One region of the Alicyclobacillus sp. SO9 genome, then DNA from elsewhere that is predicted to be linked to it. Evidence: predicted binding sites of a transcription regulator. Region 1 holds the regulator's gene; each other region holds the start of a gene.

Region 1 (4,758 bases):
ATAATGCCCTCCATGCGACATCCTTCGAAAACCACTCTTTGGTTAGGCGATAAAACAGGACAGTCGAAACTGCATAGGCTGCATTAGCTAAAAGGGTCGCGCTGGTCGTGTACGAAATTTGTGTTATGGAATGAAATGCTCTGATGAGCAGAGGGTACATTGGAAAAAAAGCTGTTTGTACGAAATTTCCATAGCCTTGTTTGGCAATTTCCGTATAGTGTTGTCCGTCCCAAGCTGAAAAGCCGACACCGAATTGGGTTAAGGGCCCCTTTGGTAAAAGATGTGTGGATATGAGAATAATGACGGCAGTTATCGCAATCTGCATCAAGCTTATCATGAGCGGATAAGGCTTTATTAGGGTGGGCCAGGTGTTTGAAACCAGGCTGACTTCTCGAGGTGTCACTTGTGCTTTCATTCGATTCTGCCTCTCTTCTGTTAAAAATGTCAAAGCACACTCTACACCCGCTACTTCAAAGATAGCTGTAGGTCGCCGCGGACCGGAAGTATGTTTCCTCTCCATTGGCCACGGAGCATGAATCGCAGCACTGCCTCACTGGGAAACCTGTGCCGATACCGAAGGGCTGTTCTTCCGCTTGATGACTGCTTTGCGACCAACGCAGTACGAAATAACAGGGATTTTCCCCATCCAATGGGCAATAAACATTGCCGAGAAGTACACAAACAGAATGGACAATGGAATCGTAGCAAAATGGACCCATAACGGTACTTGCAAGTGCTGGATGATGACGTTCATGACGTAAAGACTAAACGGTTGCAGCAGAAATATGCCAAACGACGCGTCGGCTGCAATCTGTACAAACCGACTAAATGGCCGCCAATTCGCACGTTGTCTCCGCTCGGCCCACAATAATCCCGTATACCACATAAACAGCGTGATGATAATGCTGTAGACTACCATGTTTGGACGCAGCACACTTTGGGCTGTCTGAATAGACTGGTGCAGCACAAAGATATCAAAGAAATAGTTGCCGTAAATGCCGACGAGGCCGACAAACAGGGAAATATAGATGGTTCGAGTGTGATGTCGAGCAAACTCGAGGAGCTTTTGGTAGTGACATGCGGTAACGCCTCCCGCTACGAACCAAAACTGGTATGTAAGTACAAACTTGGCTCGATAGATATCAAGCTCTTTGAGAACGGGTGGCAGTGTATTCGCATTGATTCCGGTAATGACGTATTTGTTCAGATACATCAGTACCAATTGGGTGGCAAAACTTATGATAAGCACCTGTAGGTGCCAACGTTCCAGCTTTCTGAGTATCAGCAACAGTGCAGGAAAGACGACGTAAAGTTGCAGAGTGACCAGAACATAATATAAGAAGAACTGGTTGCCTGCAAGCAGAGAATGTATCCAATCACGGACGATGTAGGACAGCGACCAACTGAATGGGTGGGTATAGCTGCCTTCGAATAAGATATAGACTAGGTTCCAGACGACGTATGGAGTTGCGACGAACAGAAACCTCTTCTTCCAGAACTGCAGGGGATGAAACTCTCGATGATAGTAGGTTACAAACAGTACCAGACCGGTGATGAACATAAACGACTCTCGCGTAAAATGCAGAGAGGTAAGAAGTGCTGCCAGGGTCAGGTGGGGTACATACACCGACGAAGGCAGCATTCCAATGTATGCTACGATGGTATGAACAGAAAGTACCCCCAGCATGATGAAGGCGCGCATTAAGTCAATTTCGTATAAGTGTTTCTTCGCTCCCACATACAACCCTCCCCCTAGTGTTTCCGAATTGGTTGCACATTAGCAATATCCCATGACACAGTTTTGATAAAAACAAAATTAATGCTACTCCCTTTTTGAATAAGGGATATGGAGGTAATCTGTAGAAATCATGGAGAATTTGTGGAGGGAAGGACGGAAGCTTTGGAAGGAAAGAGAACGTCTTTCGCATATTTGTATCGTAGATGCTACTGTTGGATCCGTAACGATTGCCCTACACCGACACCTGTCTCAATTGTATTCGCTTTAGGTAGTGTTTTGTCCATTGGCGGCTCTTTTGTCGCTGGGTATATCGGTCGTGACAAGGCATATAGTCTCAGCGCAGTGATTGTGGTGTGGATGTACTGTCTTTCGGCCTTGCTGCGGGCAATCAGCTTGTCATCAATCTTAACCACTCGAACACTGAGTGTCGTTGCAATTGGTTTTCAGCGTACAAGCAGCGGCAGCAGTGCGGTATTATTCAACAACCAATTGTTGACGAGTTCCCAACTGTGGTACTTCCTCAAGCATTGCGAGAATTGCTAGCTGAAGTTGGGATGAGTGCGCGAAGAGCTCGTCATCGTGCAGTCCAATCGGCTGTAGGTTTGAACTATGTGTGTACACATTGGGACTCCTTTACACAGAGAAAACATGGAGTACCCAGTTTCAGATGACAGGGAATTGGTGTGTTAGAAATTCTAATCGAAACTTCGAAACACACCAATGACCAGTCCGAGGATCTTTACATTGCGGTACCTTAGTGGTTCCAATGCGCTGTTTTCCGGTTGAAGTCGAATGTGGTCGCGTTCTCTAAAAAACCGCTTAATCGTTGCTTCATCTTCCTCAGTCATTGCGACTACAATGTCTCCGTTCTGTGCAGTTTCCTGCTTGCGCACAATGACGAAGTCTCCGTTCAAAATACCCGCTTCAATCATACTGTCTCCCTGAACACGTAACAAAAACACCTCATAACCCTTAGCCATTTGCGCCGGCACGGGAAAGTAGTCTTCTATGTTTTCTACTGCAGTGATAGGTTGTCCAGCTGTCACTTTACCAATAACCGGAGCCATCACGGCATGCTCATGGGTCGGCAGGGATTCCGGCACGGAGACCGTATTTGAGACCGCACCTGTGAGTAGTTCGATTGTGCGAGGCTTAGTTGGATCACGGCGTAAATACCCCTTCGCCTCAAGGCGAGCTAGATGTCCATGAACTGTGGAACTCGATGCCAGTCCCACAGCCTCTCCAATCTCCCTTACGGATGGAGGATATCCATGTTGTCGGACACTCGTCTCAATGAATTCCAAAATCGCAGCTTGTCTCGCTGTTAAACGGCCCATAATCATCCTCCTGTCTCACTTAATTCCCTTCTAATCTAGCACAAAAGTCGCCAAGGATGCAAACGTATGTTCGGAACCTGTGTTCTCCTCTTTATCAACTTGCGGCCGTTTGACAGAACATATGTTCGTATGATATCTTTCGGTATAGAGAACGTGTGTTCGCATCTAACCAGAAGACACAGCTACTTCTATTAGGAGGATGATATATATGGCAGTAACCTGTGTTCCTTACAATGGTCAAACAAGTCATGGAACGTGGAAGAAAGGAAAAAAGGTGTTGGCAGTAAAGGTTTCAGGGTTAGGAAGGGTTCACGAGGAGTTTCACGCCGGCGGACGAGAATCAAAACGAACAGATGGAGTGAGAAGAAGTCTCAGAGTGGCGAGACAGCAGAAGGGTACATATAGCAGTTGGGTAAGACGGTCTGTTTTCTGGTTCGTGGGAGTTTTGGTGGTGCTTTACGCGTGGAACGGATTGGTATCTGCTCAGTCAACAACCACTTCATATAGGGTAAAGTCTGGTGATACTTTGTGGTCCGTGGCCAGTCAGAAAGTGCCACAGCGTGATCCGCGCGTGGTTATTGCACAAATTCTAAATCTAAATCATATTAATGGTACAGATTACATCTATCCAGGTGAAGTTCTGAAACTTCCCCGGCGCTGACAGCGCCTATACCGTAGTACACGGCAGGGAGAGAGACACGGAATGCACAGGGGTAAGGGAACTGAGGGTAGCGAAACTGAAGGTTACGAGACTGAGGTACTGGAACTGAAATGAAGTGACACCTACCAAGGGCGAGGCGAAGGCGCGGTCAAAGAAGGAGCAGGTCTGCGTTCGAATGATGCAAGAATTATCAAAATTCGACTAGGCACTAGCTTGATGTTGATGGTATAATGCACAAAAGTGTGCATGGTACCCGCTGCTTTCGATGTTTGGGCAAGAACTCTCCCACGAGATGATGGGCAGAAATTGAATAGTTTTGACTCTTATCGTGAGCGGCAGAGGGACTGGCCCGATGAAGCCCGGCAACCGGTGGATCGTACACAAGGTGCTAAATCCTGCGGGGAGACTTTCCCGAGAGATAAGGGCGTTTAGATTGAAGTAGACGCCCTGGGGCGTTTTTTTTATTGCATCTGTACTTCTCTGTAGTTGTTTTCAGTGAGTCCGGGCACATGGCTCGCTGACACATTAAGCTCGTTTGTAAGAAAGCAGAACCTGGCTTTTCCGAGAGAGAAAGGATTGCTACATGGACTCACGTTTGGCTGATTTGATGAAAGAGAGAATTCTGTTGTTTGACGGTGCAATGGGCACGCTGATTCAGTCATTTGACCTTTCTGCAGAGGACTTTGGCGGCGCACAGTACGAGGGATGTAACGAATACTTGTGCCTGACCCGTCCAGAACTGATTCAATCCATACATGAACAGTACTTAGACGCCGGCTCTGATGTAATTGAGACCAACAGTTTTGGATCGACGCCGTTGGTGCTTGCGGAATACGGTTTGGGGCACCGAGCTATGGAGCTTAGTCGTAAAGCGGCAGAACTGGCTGTTGCAGCAGCTGCCCGTTATTCAACCACTGAGTGGCCGCGTTTTGTGGCAGGTGCAATGGGGCCGACTACCAAGAGTTTGTCCGTGACTGGAGGTGCGACCTTTGATGAGCTTGCACAGGCTTATGCTGTGCAGG
Region 2 (4,758 bases), 100 kb from region 1:
GCGATTATCATTATTAGTCGTGAGTTTGCAGTGACTGGGCTTCGTATGGTTGCAGCCGCCGAAGGAGTTGTAATTGCGGCCAGTAAAGTAGCTAAATGGAAAACCGTAACGCAGATTATTGCGATGGTGGCGTTGATTCTAAATAACTTTCCGTTTTCCTACTTTAACATTCCGTTCGCAATTATAATGGTATACGTCATGGTGATATTGACCGTCGTATCCGGGGTAGACTATTTTATCAAGAATTGGCAAGCTATTGACGCAAGGAGCTAATTTCGCAGTGAATCAAGCCACGTGTAAAGCGGAACACATAGCCGTTGGTACAGAAATTCTTCTGGGTCAGATTACGAATGGCCATGCTCGAACAATTTCTGACGAGTTGGCCCGAGAAGGTTTCTTCTTGTATTATCACACCGCTGTTGGGGACAATCTGGAGCGAATTAAGGACGTTTTTAGAATTGCCAGCGAACGTTCCAATACTGTGATTGTAACGGGGGGACTTGGACCTACAGCGGATGACCTGACGAAGGAAGCACTAGCTCAGTATTTAGAGAGAGAACTTGTCACATCGCACGAAGCCTTGAGCGCATTGGAAAGCTTTTTTGCAAAACGTAATAAGACAATGCCTCCTGAAAACAAAAAGCAGGCACAGTGTGTTGCAGGCGGGGAATTGATTGAGAATCCAAATGGTACGGCTCCGGGACAGTATGTCTATGCAGGCGGGGTTCACTACTTTCTTTTGCCTGGACCTCCCCTCGAAATGAAGCCGATGCTAACAAATTCGGTCCTACCGCGGATGTCAGAGTGGTTCTCGCAAAATCAACTCCAATCACGCATACTGCACTTCTGCGGTATCGGTGAATCGACAGTCGACGAAGCTGTCTCTGACCTTTTGCAAAGACCGAATCCAAGTCTGGCTCCCTTGGCTGGCGAGGGTGAGATGCTGCTTCGGATTACTGCACACGATACGGAAGAGAGCACTGCGCAGGACTTGATTGCGCAGCTTGAACACGAGTTGCAGAGGCGATTTCAGGATTTTATCTATGGTACAGACGAGGATTCACTCCCGTCTGTGGTTGGCAGGGCTGCAATAAACGGGGCTGCTTCCGTGTCGTTTGCAGAAAGTTGTACAGGCGGTCTGATGGCTTCGATGGTGACTCAAATTCCCGGAAGTTCCGCATACTTTGCTGGAGGCGTCGTTGCGTACAATAATGACGTGAAAGCATCGGTACTCGGCGTTGACACCGATATACTCGACAACTATGGAGCGGTGTCGGCCCAAACTGCCTCGGCCATGGCAGAGGGCGTAAGGCGATTGACAGGCAGTACGTACGGTGTTTCGATTACTGGCATAGCCGGTCCATCCGGTGGCACCGAAGAGAAACCTGTCGGCTTGGTTTTTGGCGCAATCAGTTCCTTTGACGGCGGTGTCAGGATGGTTCGCATGATGCACAGCGGGTCGCGAATGCAGATCCAGATCCGCTCGGCAAAGCGTATGCTTTGGGAACTGTGGAGGTCGCTGAGAACGAAGTCACGTTGAACATTTGGAAGAGCTGCAGACACGAAAAAGGTGCTTGGAGAGACTTGGGACGACTGCACTCTACAAAAGTTGATTTTGTGTAAAAAGATCCCGTGACAGGATGTGTGTGTTAGCCAAGGTCGTGGGAATTAGACTGTCTTTGAGTTTACTTTGAGATGACCTTGGTAAACATAAGTGTATTTGACTGGACTGAAAATTGAAATGGATAGGTGAGAAAATGGCGTCATTTAAGGACTTTAACCTGAGTCGCAAGGTTCAGGATGCAATTAATGATATGGGATTTGAAGAACCATCTCCGATTCAAGCTTCTTGTATTCCATTGGTACTTGAAGGTAAAGAAGTGATTGGACAGGCCCAAACAGGAACAGGAAAAACGGCCGCATTTGGTGTTCCAATTGTTGAACGAGCAGGAACTGATCGCAGGGTGCAAGCTCTTGTGCTAACACCAACTCGCGAACTGGCAATTCAAGTGGCTGGAGAGTTCCGTAAAATAGCAAAGCACAAACGCGTTCGCAGCTTGCCGATTTACGGCGGACAATCCATTGTTCATCAGATTAGAGCCTTGCAGCAAGGTGTCCAAATTGTCATCGGAACCCCCGGCCGCGTGCTCGACCACATTCGACGCGGTACGTTAAAACTGAACTCTGTACAGATGGTTGTGCTTGATGAAGCCGATGAAATGTTGGATATGGGTTTTATTGAAGACATTGAATCGATTTTGAAGGAAACACCAGACGACAGGCAAACACTGTTGTTTTCCGCTACATTTCCGTCTGAAGTGCGGCGCTTGTCAGCTCGGTATATGAAGAAGCCGGAGCACGTCACTGTGAACCGGGGTGAGATGACGGTTCCGCTCACTGACCAAGTGTACTACAAAGTCCTTGAGCGCAGTAAGCTTGAGAGCTTGTGTCGTATTGTAGACAGTGAGGAAGTATCCCTTGGTATTATTTTCTGCAGAACAAAACGAGGCGTAGATGAGCTGGTAGAAGCTCTCTTGGCGCGAGGATATCTGGTTGACGGTTTACATGGAGACTTGAGCCAAGCGCAGCGTGACAGGGTCATGAAGAGGTTTAGGACCAGCGACATTGAACTTCTCGTTGCCACTGATGTGGCGGCTCGCGGGATTGATGTAGACAATGTCACTCACGTGATTAACTACGATCTTCCACAAGACCCGGAATCTTATGTCCACAGAATTGGACGTACAGGCCGAGCTGGTAAAAAAGGACTGGCCATCTCCTTGGCAACACCGCGCGAGTTCAAGCTGCTAAAGCAAATTGAGCGGGAAACTGGAGCAAAAATGGAAGCCAGAGAGGTTCCGTCGCTCGCAGACGTCGCGGAACGTCAGGCCGAAGTGTGGAGAAATCGCATTATCGAAGCCATTCAGGGAGGAAGTCTGGGGCATTTCCGCGCTATTCTGGGAAATGTCATTGACGAGTACGATCCCGTTGACGTAGCATGTGCAGCTCTCAAAATAGCCTCTGCGGGAGAACTTGAGAAACGCGAGGAAGAAGACTACAACTTCGGCGATACAGGTGCTAAACCAGGTATGGTGAGGTTCTTTATCAATGTCGGCAGAAACGCCAACATCAGTCCTTCCGATTTGGTCCGTACTATCTCCGAAGAGGCTGGAGTACCGGGACAGACCATTGGGAAAATCGATATTTTTGACCGCTTCACCTTTGTTGAAGTGGAGCAAGAATCAGCGCCCTTTGTCTATGAAGCGTTACGCAAGAGCAGGATTAATGGCTCGCGTGTCAATCTCGAACCTGCCAAACCTCGAGCGCGGCGTTAGGACTTGTGATGTGGGGTCCATACGATAAATCTGGCATGTGAATGAATGTAGGGTTGGACCGTGAAATACGGCCGCATTAGCGGCCGTATTTCTTTTGCTAGACTGCACGAACAAATTACTTTGGTTCAACACACTTCTATGTAGATGTGTCAAAGTGGAGTACAGGGTGAAATAATAGAGTTCAGGTATTTCCCTTTGCCTCCGAGTGGGATATAATACTTACGAACAAATGTTTGCCTTTTTGGGAATCTAGCAGGGATTGAACATGGAAGCGAGAATTCATCTTTTAGTATGAAATGGAGTTATCACTGCGAGGATGGTGTTTCATGAACGATAAACGCGCGGCCTTAGATATGGCGCTGAAACAGATTGAGAAACAGTTTGGCAAGGGCTCTGTGATGAAGCTGGGAGAAGCTTCTGCAACCATGAATGTTGCAACGATTTCGACGGGGTCCTTGGCCTTGGATATAGCTTTAGGTGTGGGAGGGCTACCCCGAGGTCGTATCATTGAGATTTACGGACCAGAGTCGTCAGGAAAGACGACCGTGGCACTGCATGCTGTCGCAGAAGCTCAGCGACGCGGAGGTCAGGCCGCTTTTATTGACGCGGAGCACGCACTCGACCCGGTCTATGCTCGCCACCTAGGTGTAGACATTGATGAGTTGCTCATTTCGCAGCCGGATACCGGAGAGCAGGCGTTGGAGATTGCTGAAGCTCTGGTGCGCAGCGGTGCAGTTGACGTTATAGTCATTGATTCGGTTGCAGCCCTGGTTCCGAAGAGCGAACTGGAAGGGGAAATGGGTGATTCCCATGTTGGCTTACAGGCACGCTTGATGTCACAGGCTTTGCGTAAGTTAGCGGGAGCCATCAGCAAGTCTAAAACAATCGCTGTGTTTATTAATCAGATTCGTGAGAAAGTAGGCGTGATGTTCGGGAATCCTGAGACAACTACAGGTGGACGAGCACTGAAGTTTTATTCGACGATTCGACTTGAGGTCCGGCGTGCGGAGGCGTTAAAACAGGGTACGGACATCGTGGGAAGCCGGATGAGAATAAAAGTAGTAAAAAATAAGGTGGCTCCTCCGTTCAAACAGGTTGAAGTAGACCTGATGTTTGGCGAAGGCATTTCGCGGCAGGGCAGCATTATTGATATTGGCACAGACCTGGACATTGTACAAAAGAGCGGTGCGTGGTATTCCTTCAAGGAGGAGCGCTTGGGGCAGGGACGGGAAAACGCCAAGCAGTTCCTGAAAGAACACCCTGAGTATGCAGATGAAATCGAGGACTTGATTAGGGCTCATCACGACTTACCTGTTTCGAACCCTGTGAAAGAGAGCGAAGAAGTGAAAGACGTTGAATCCTGAAATTTTTGATGAAATCACGGGAAAATTTGCCTCTCAGGGTTCTGCTTCACGGGTTCAAG
Region 3 (4,758 bases), 780 kb from region 1:
CTGCACAGACAAACTTGCTGCAGTTTTCTAGGACAGTTTCTTTAAGCAACGAGTCTCCAATTGATGTGGAAGTGGAATACGAGTCGGATGCCATTGTTGTAAAGCGTTGGATTGAAGCTTTACGTAGTGCGGCAAATCCGCCCAAATTACCTGAACCAATGGGTTTTCACGGGGAACTGCGTCACTATCAGATGCTTGGTTTTTCCTGGTTGATTCATTTGCGGAAAATGGGTCTGGGCGGTTGTTTGGCTGATGATATGGGGTTGGGGAAGACCATTCAAATTTTGGCCTATTTGATGTATTTGAAAGAAGAAAATCAGGCCCGGGGCGTCCATTTGTTGGTATGCCCTACTTCTTTGTTGCAGAACTGGCGTTCTGAATTGACCCGGTTTACGCCGGAACTGAGGGTGCATGTACACCACGGATCAGCGCGAAATAATCCGCAGGAAGACGGTATCCTACCTTTGGAACTGGCTGTTCCAAAGGTAGATTTGGTCATGACAACCTATGCAACGGTTGTCCGTGACAGGGAGTTGTTGTCCCATTTTGAATGGGACGCTTTGGTTGTGGATGAAGCACAAAACATTAAAAATGCAGATACAAAACAGGCTACAGCAGTACGTGAGTTATCAGCGTTCCATTCAATTGCCTTAACGGGAACGCCAATAGAAAACCGTTTGGAAGAGCTGTGGTCGATTATGGAATTTCTGAATGTCGGATATCTTGGAAACAGAAGTTGGTTTCGTCGTCAATTTGTAAGTCAAGTGTCACATGAACCGAAAGGGCAGGCGGCCAGACGATTACAATTGTTGCTGCAGCCGGTGCTCTTGAGAAGAAGGAAAACCGATCCGAGTATTCAGGTAGAACTGCCTGAGAAATGGGAGGTCCGAGAATATACCGGTTTGACAGCGGAACAGGCTGCCTTGTATCAGTCAATTGTAGGGCAACTGTGGTCAGGGATTTCTTCTGCAGCTTCTGCGATGTCCCGCAGAGGACAAATTTTGGCAGCTTTAGTCCGATTGAAGCAGTTATGTGATCATCCTTGTTTGATTGCGGGAGGCAGTAATACCGTACAACGTTCTGCAAAGCTGAAAATACTGCTGGATTTGGTCTCTGATGTGGTGGAAGAAGATGAAGGTGCTTTAATTTTTACCCAGTTCCGCGACATGGGTGAATTAATATGCGAGGCGTTGGAACAGCGATTTGGTTGGAAACCGCGTTTTCTGCATGGAGGGTTGAGTGCGAGTGTCCGCGGTGAAATTGTTTCTGCATTTCAATCAAGGAAAGATCCATCGCCAGTGCTTGTATTGTCGCTAAAGGCAGGCGGTGTAGGCTTAAATTTAACGAGAGCCAACCACGTGTTTCACTTTGACAGATGGTGGAATCCTGCTGTTGAAGACCAGGCGACAGACAGAGCCTTCCGAATTGGGCAAACAAAGGATGTACAAGTTCACAAATTAGTTTGTTCAGGCACACTTGAAGAACGAATTGATAAATTAATTACGGCCAAAAGAACCTTGTCCCAAGCAGTAGTTGGAGAGTCAGAAGGTTGGATTACAGAGCTCAATGACGGCCAGTTGCAATCTTTGTTTGCTTTGGATATGGAATCTGCCTTGGAGGAGGATGACTAATGGCTTCCCGTAAGGGTGCAGGAAAGGTACATGCAGAGTGGAGAGATGTTTTGCAGGAATTGGATTCAGCCCAATCCCGGCGGTGGAAATCTGCAGCAAAGCAGAGCAATGTCAACATTGTTTCCGTTACGGAACAAGGTATTGAAGCTAGGGTGAAGTGGCATAACATCGGCGGAGGAAAACGTACTTTTTCATTGCGCGTTCCGGTAGTAAGCTGGTGGGCTTCATACCGCAGCCAGGTTGTCATCTGGCTGGCCAGGCGTCCGGACTGGCAAGCTGCTTTTTTGGCCAATGAGTGGGATGATGATTTTTTGCAATTTCTGTCCGGAACAGGTCTTTCTCTGTTCCCAACAGAGGACTACCTTCAACAGGTCCAAAACGAAGCAGTTTGTTCTTGCGCAGTTCCTGAAAACCCATGTATTCACATGATGGCCATGTTTGAGACTTTGATGCGTGAACAGGAGATTTATCCGTACAAAGCACTGGAATACGTAGGGTTGCCATTTGCATCGTTACTTGACGATGTTCATGCGAAGACGGCTGAATGGCTGTTAGAGAAACACTCTGCAGACAATCACGGGTTTCCGGAAACAAAAACAGAGGTTTCGAGCTCTGAGTTATCAAAAACGGAAGTGTCGGAAGGCGCGGAAACTGCAACAGAACAAATTCAGTCATCAGTATCTTTTTGGCCCGAAGAAAGAGAGCTAATGAAAAGACTGCAATCTGAGCCAACCGTAGACTTTGCCGGTGATTCTCGCTTTCCATTGAACATCAGCAAGGAGCAACTGGAGAAATGGGGCAAAAACACAGGTCTGACATAGAGATTCATTACGTGAGTATTAAATAATGTGAGACTGGGATTCGTAGTGCTGCTGAGTGTTTGAAGGTGAATTCTCTTCACGGTGTTCTGAATTGGCAGGAGTATCTTCGGTTTGAAGCGCTTGTCTGGAAAAGAACCCAATTAATGCGGCAAGAGCAATAATCGTCACAATAAATCCAATGGCCACGTTTAAATCCCCCGTTCTCTTATCATTCTTTCCGATAGTCGAAGCTGCTGCTTGTTTAATTTTCTTAAGCTCTGGCTAAGTGTTTTCAATATATTAGACGCAGTTTGTCTACAAAAGGTTTCAATGAATTTTTGATTTGTAAAAAATTCATTTGTTGATCCAAGTTTATTGGATTCTTCCATATTTTTATTACACTTTTATGCGAACATACGTTTGTATCCGGCTTATCAGGGGAGTATAATCACTAACACGAACATATGTTCTTATTGAGGTGGTAAGTGTGAAAGTTACATTGTTTGGTGAAGCACAAGGAGTCATGGCGTCATGTGCATCTGAACTGTGGGGTGCAGTGCAAAACGGTGTCATTCGTGATGCTTCTGTTTTAGCCAGAGAACAAGGTATCTGTGCGGGCATGAGTGAAAAATCTGCAAAGGCTTTGCTGCCTTCTATTGAACTGTGTTCAGTGTCTGCGGAACCTGAACCTGTGATGAAACGTGTTTGGAAAGTCATCAACAATTTCACACCCTGGCTCGAATTTGTAGAGAACAATGGATTTTATGCAGAGCTTCCAAAATACCTAGGTACATCTGAAGAGGTTCGTAAAATTTTGTCGGCTGTAGACAGCGAAATTTCTTTTGCCGGGCGAGTTCGGGTCGGAATGGCAGAAAACAAGCAGTTGGCACGTGCACTCGTGGAATGGAGCAGATACGGTTCCATTCCGGGTGCGGGGTTTTTTACTGTGAATAGACAGCAATTAATTGTCTCTCCATCCATTTTGCATGAGTTTAAAGGAGACAGTTCTACAAGCTGGATACGAAGTCTGCCAATCGCAGCAATGTGGATGATTGCAAAGCGTTATCAGCAGGAATTAATGAATTTGGGAATTACAACATTGGGACAACTGCAGGACGTCCCTGAAGAAAATCTGCGTCTGCGGTTCGGTAACGAATACTGGTTTTGGAAGAATTATTTTGACACAGGGACTCAGGTATTGCATCTGAATCAGAAGAGGCCTTTGCTGTATCGGAAAGCAGAGGTTGAGCCTGAGGCAGAAACTATCGATATCTCTTTGTTTCTTGGTTTGGCAGAAGCACTTGTACAACGGCTGTCTGAAGACCTCATGAGTCAAGGTCTAGGGGTCAAGCAAATTAAATTGTGCTGGGAAACTGATGAGCAAAAAGATTGTCTAACTCGCCATTTTAATCGACTTTTGTACACCAAATATGCTATCTGGTCACATCTCGTACCTCATTTAACAGATGTTTCAGGGACAGCTATTGAAGATATGGAGCTGTATGGTGAAGAGTACGCCCTGCTTCAGGGAACTCAGGCTGCGTTTCGAGTATATGAGCGTCAAATTCTTCCTGTTCAATACAATGAAGCGGAGAAACTGGATGAACTGATGTCGCGAGTGAACAAAAAGTACCCTTATAAATTAAAGCGGGGGCTGATAAGCGGTTTTCGTGAACTGCGGTTAGAGGCGATGGGTGAACTGTGACCCGGTTGGTAAGACGCAGTATTGTTGTGGAAAACTGGCATAACAACCTGCCGTTTTCTTTTTGGGACGGAGATGTGCTTCACCAAGTGGATACTTATATCGATTCGTGGCAGGAAATGGGGAATTGGTGGGACGGTGAAAGAAATCGAAAAATGCTTCGTGTTTATACAAACCGGCATCAGGTTTTTGATTTGGAAGGCAGTGAGAACAATTGGGGGATATATAAGATTTGGGATTGATGCGATGTGAAAGAGAGAGAGTTTGTCCATCTTCACTGTCATTCGCCTTACTCTTTTCTAGACGGAGCTTCTCCTATTGAATCCTTAACAGCAAAGGCTGCTATGTGGGGAATGTCTGCGTTGGCGTTGACGGATAGCAATACAATAGCCGGACTTCCAGAATTTCATAAATGGGCTGCTTCGTACGGAATTAAACCGATTTCCGGATCTGAAGTGACGCTGACAGACGGGACACATCTGACGCTCCTTGCAGAAAACAAGACTGGGTATACGCACCTCTGTCAATTGTTGACTTTGGCGCATGAAGGAGAAGACGGCCGGTTGGACCCAAAACTGTCGGAGAGAGATTTATTTGCAAACAGTGAAGGCCTGATTGTGCTGTC

Evidence for each region. Region 1 encodes LexA, which represses DNA repair genes until DNA is damaged. Its sites were predicted from a motif close to CGAACATATGTTCG; they were not measured.
Region 2: the regulator LexA is predicted to act here: its motif matches at 3,558-3,571, upstream of recA (recombinase RecA).
Region 3: the regulator LexA is predicted to act here: its motif matches at 2,841-2,854, upstream of GI364_RS07840 (Y-family DNA polymerase).

The regions. Positions count from the first base shown of each region.
Region 1 covers NZ_CP066339.1:2,524,380-2,529,137, forward strand. Annotated here, with positions in the region: gene GI364_RS11605 (glycosyltransferase family protein) at 1-415, opposite strand, end outside; gene GI364_RS11610 (acyltransferase) at 551-1,738, opposite strand; gene GI364_RS11615 (hypothetical protein) at 2,213-2,359, opposite strand; gene lexA (transcriptional repressor LexA) at 2,434-3,081, opposite strand; gene GI364_RS11625 (LysM peptidoglycan-binding domain-containing protein) at 3,284-3,736, shown strand; SAM riboswitch class I at 4,057-4,161, shown strand; gene metH (methionine synthase) at 4,320-4,758, shown strand, end outside.
Region 2 covers NZ_CP066339.1:2,422,903-2,427,660, forward strand. Annotated here, with positions in the region: gene pgsA (CDP-diacylglycerol--glycerol-3-phosphate 3-phosphatidyltransferase) at 1-273, shown strand, start outside; gene GI364_RS10980 (competence/damage-inducible protein A) at 281-1,540, shown strand; gene GI364_RS10985 (DEAD/DEAH box helicase) at 1,758-3,335, shown strand; gene recA (recombinase RecA) at 3,662-4,699, shown strand; gene GI364_RS10995 (regulatory protein RecX) at 4,689-4,758, shown strand, end outside.
Region 3 covers NZ_CP066339.1:1,746,978-1,751,735, forward strand. Annotated here, with positions in the region: gene GI364_RS07825 (DEAD/DEAH box helicase) at 1-1,631, shown strand, start outside; gene GI364_RS07830 (hypothetical protein) at 1,631-2,452, shown strand; gene GI364_RS07835 (hypothetical protein) at 2,471-2,638, opposite strand; gene GI364_RS07840 (Y-family DNA polymerase) at 2,919-4,136, shown strand; gene GI364_RS07845 (hypothetical protein) at 4,142-4,375, shown strand; gene GI364_RS07850 (DNA polymerase III subunit alpha) at 4,382-4,758, shown strand, end outside.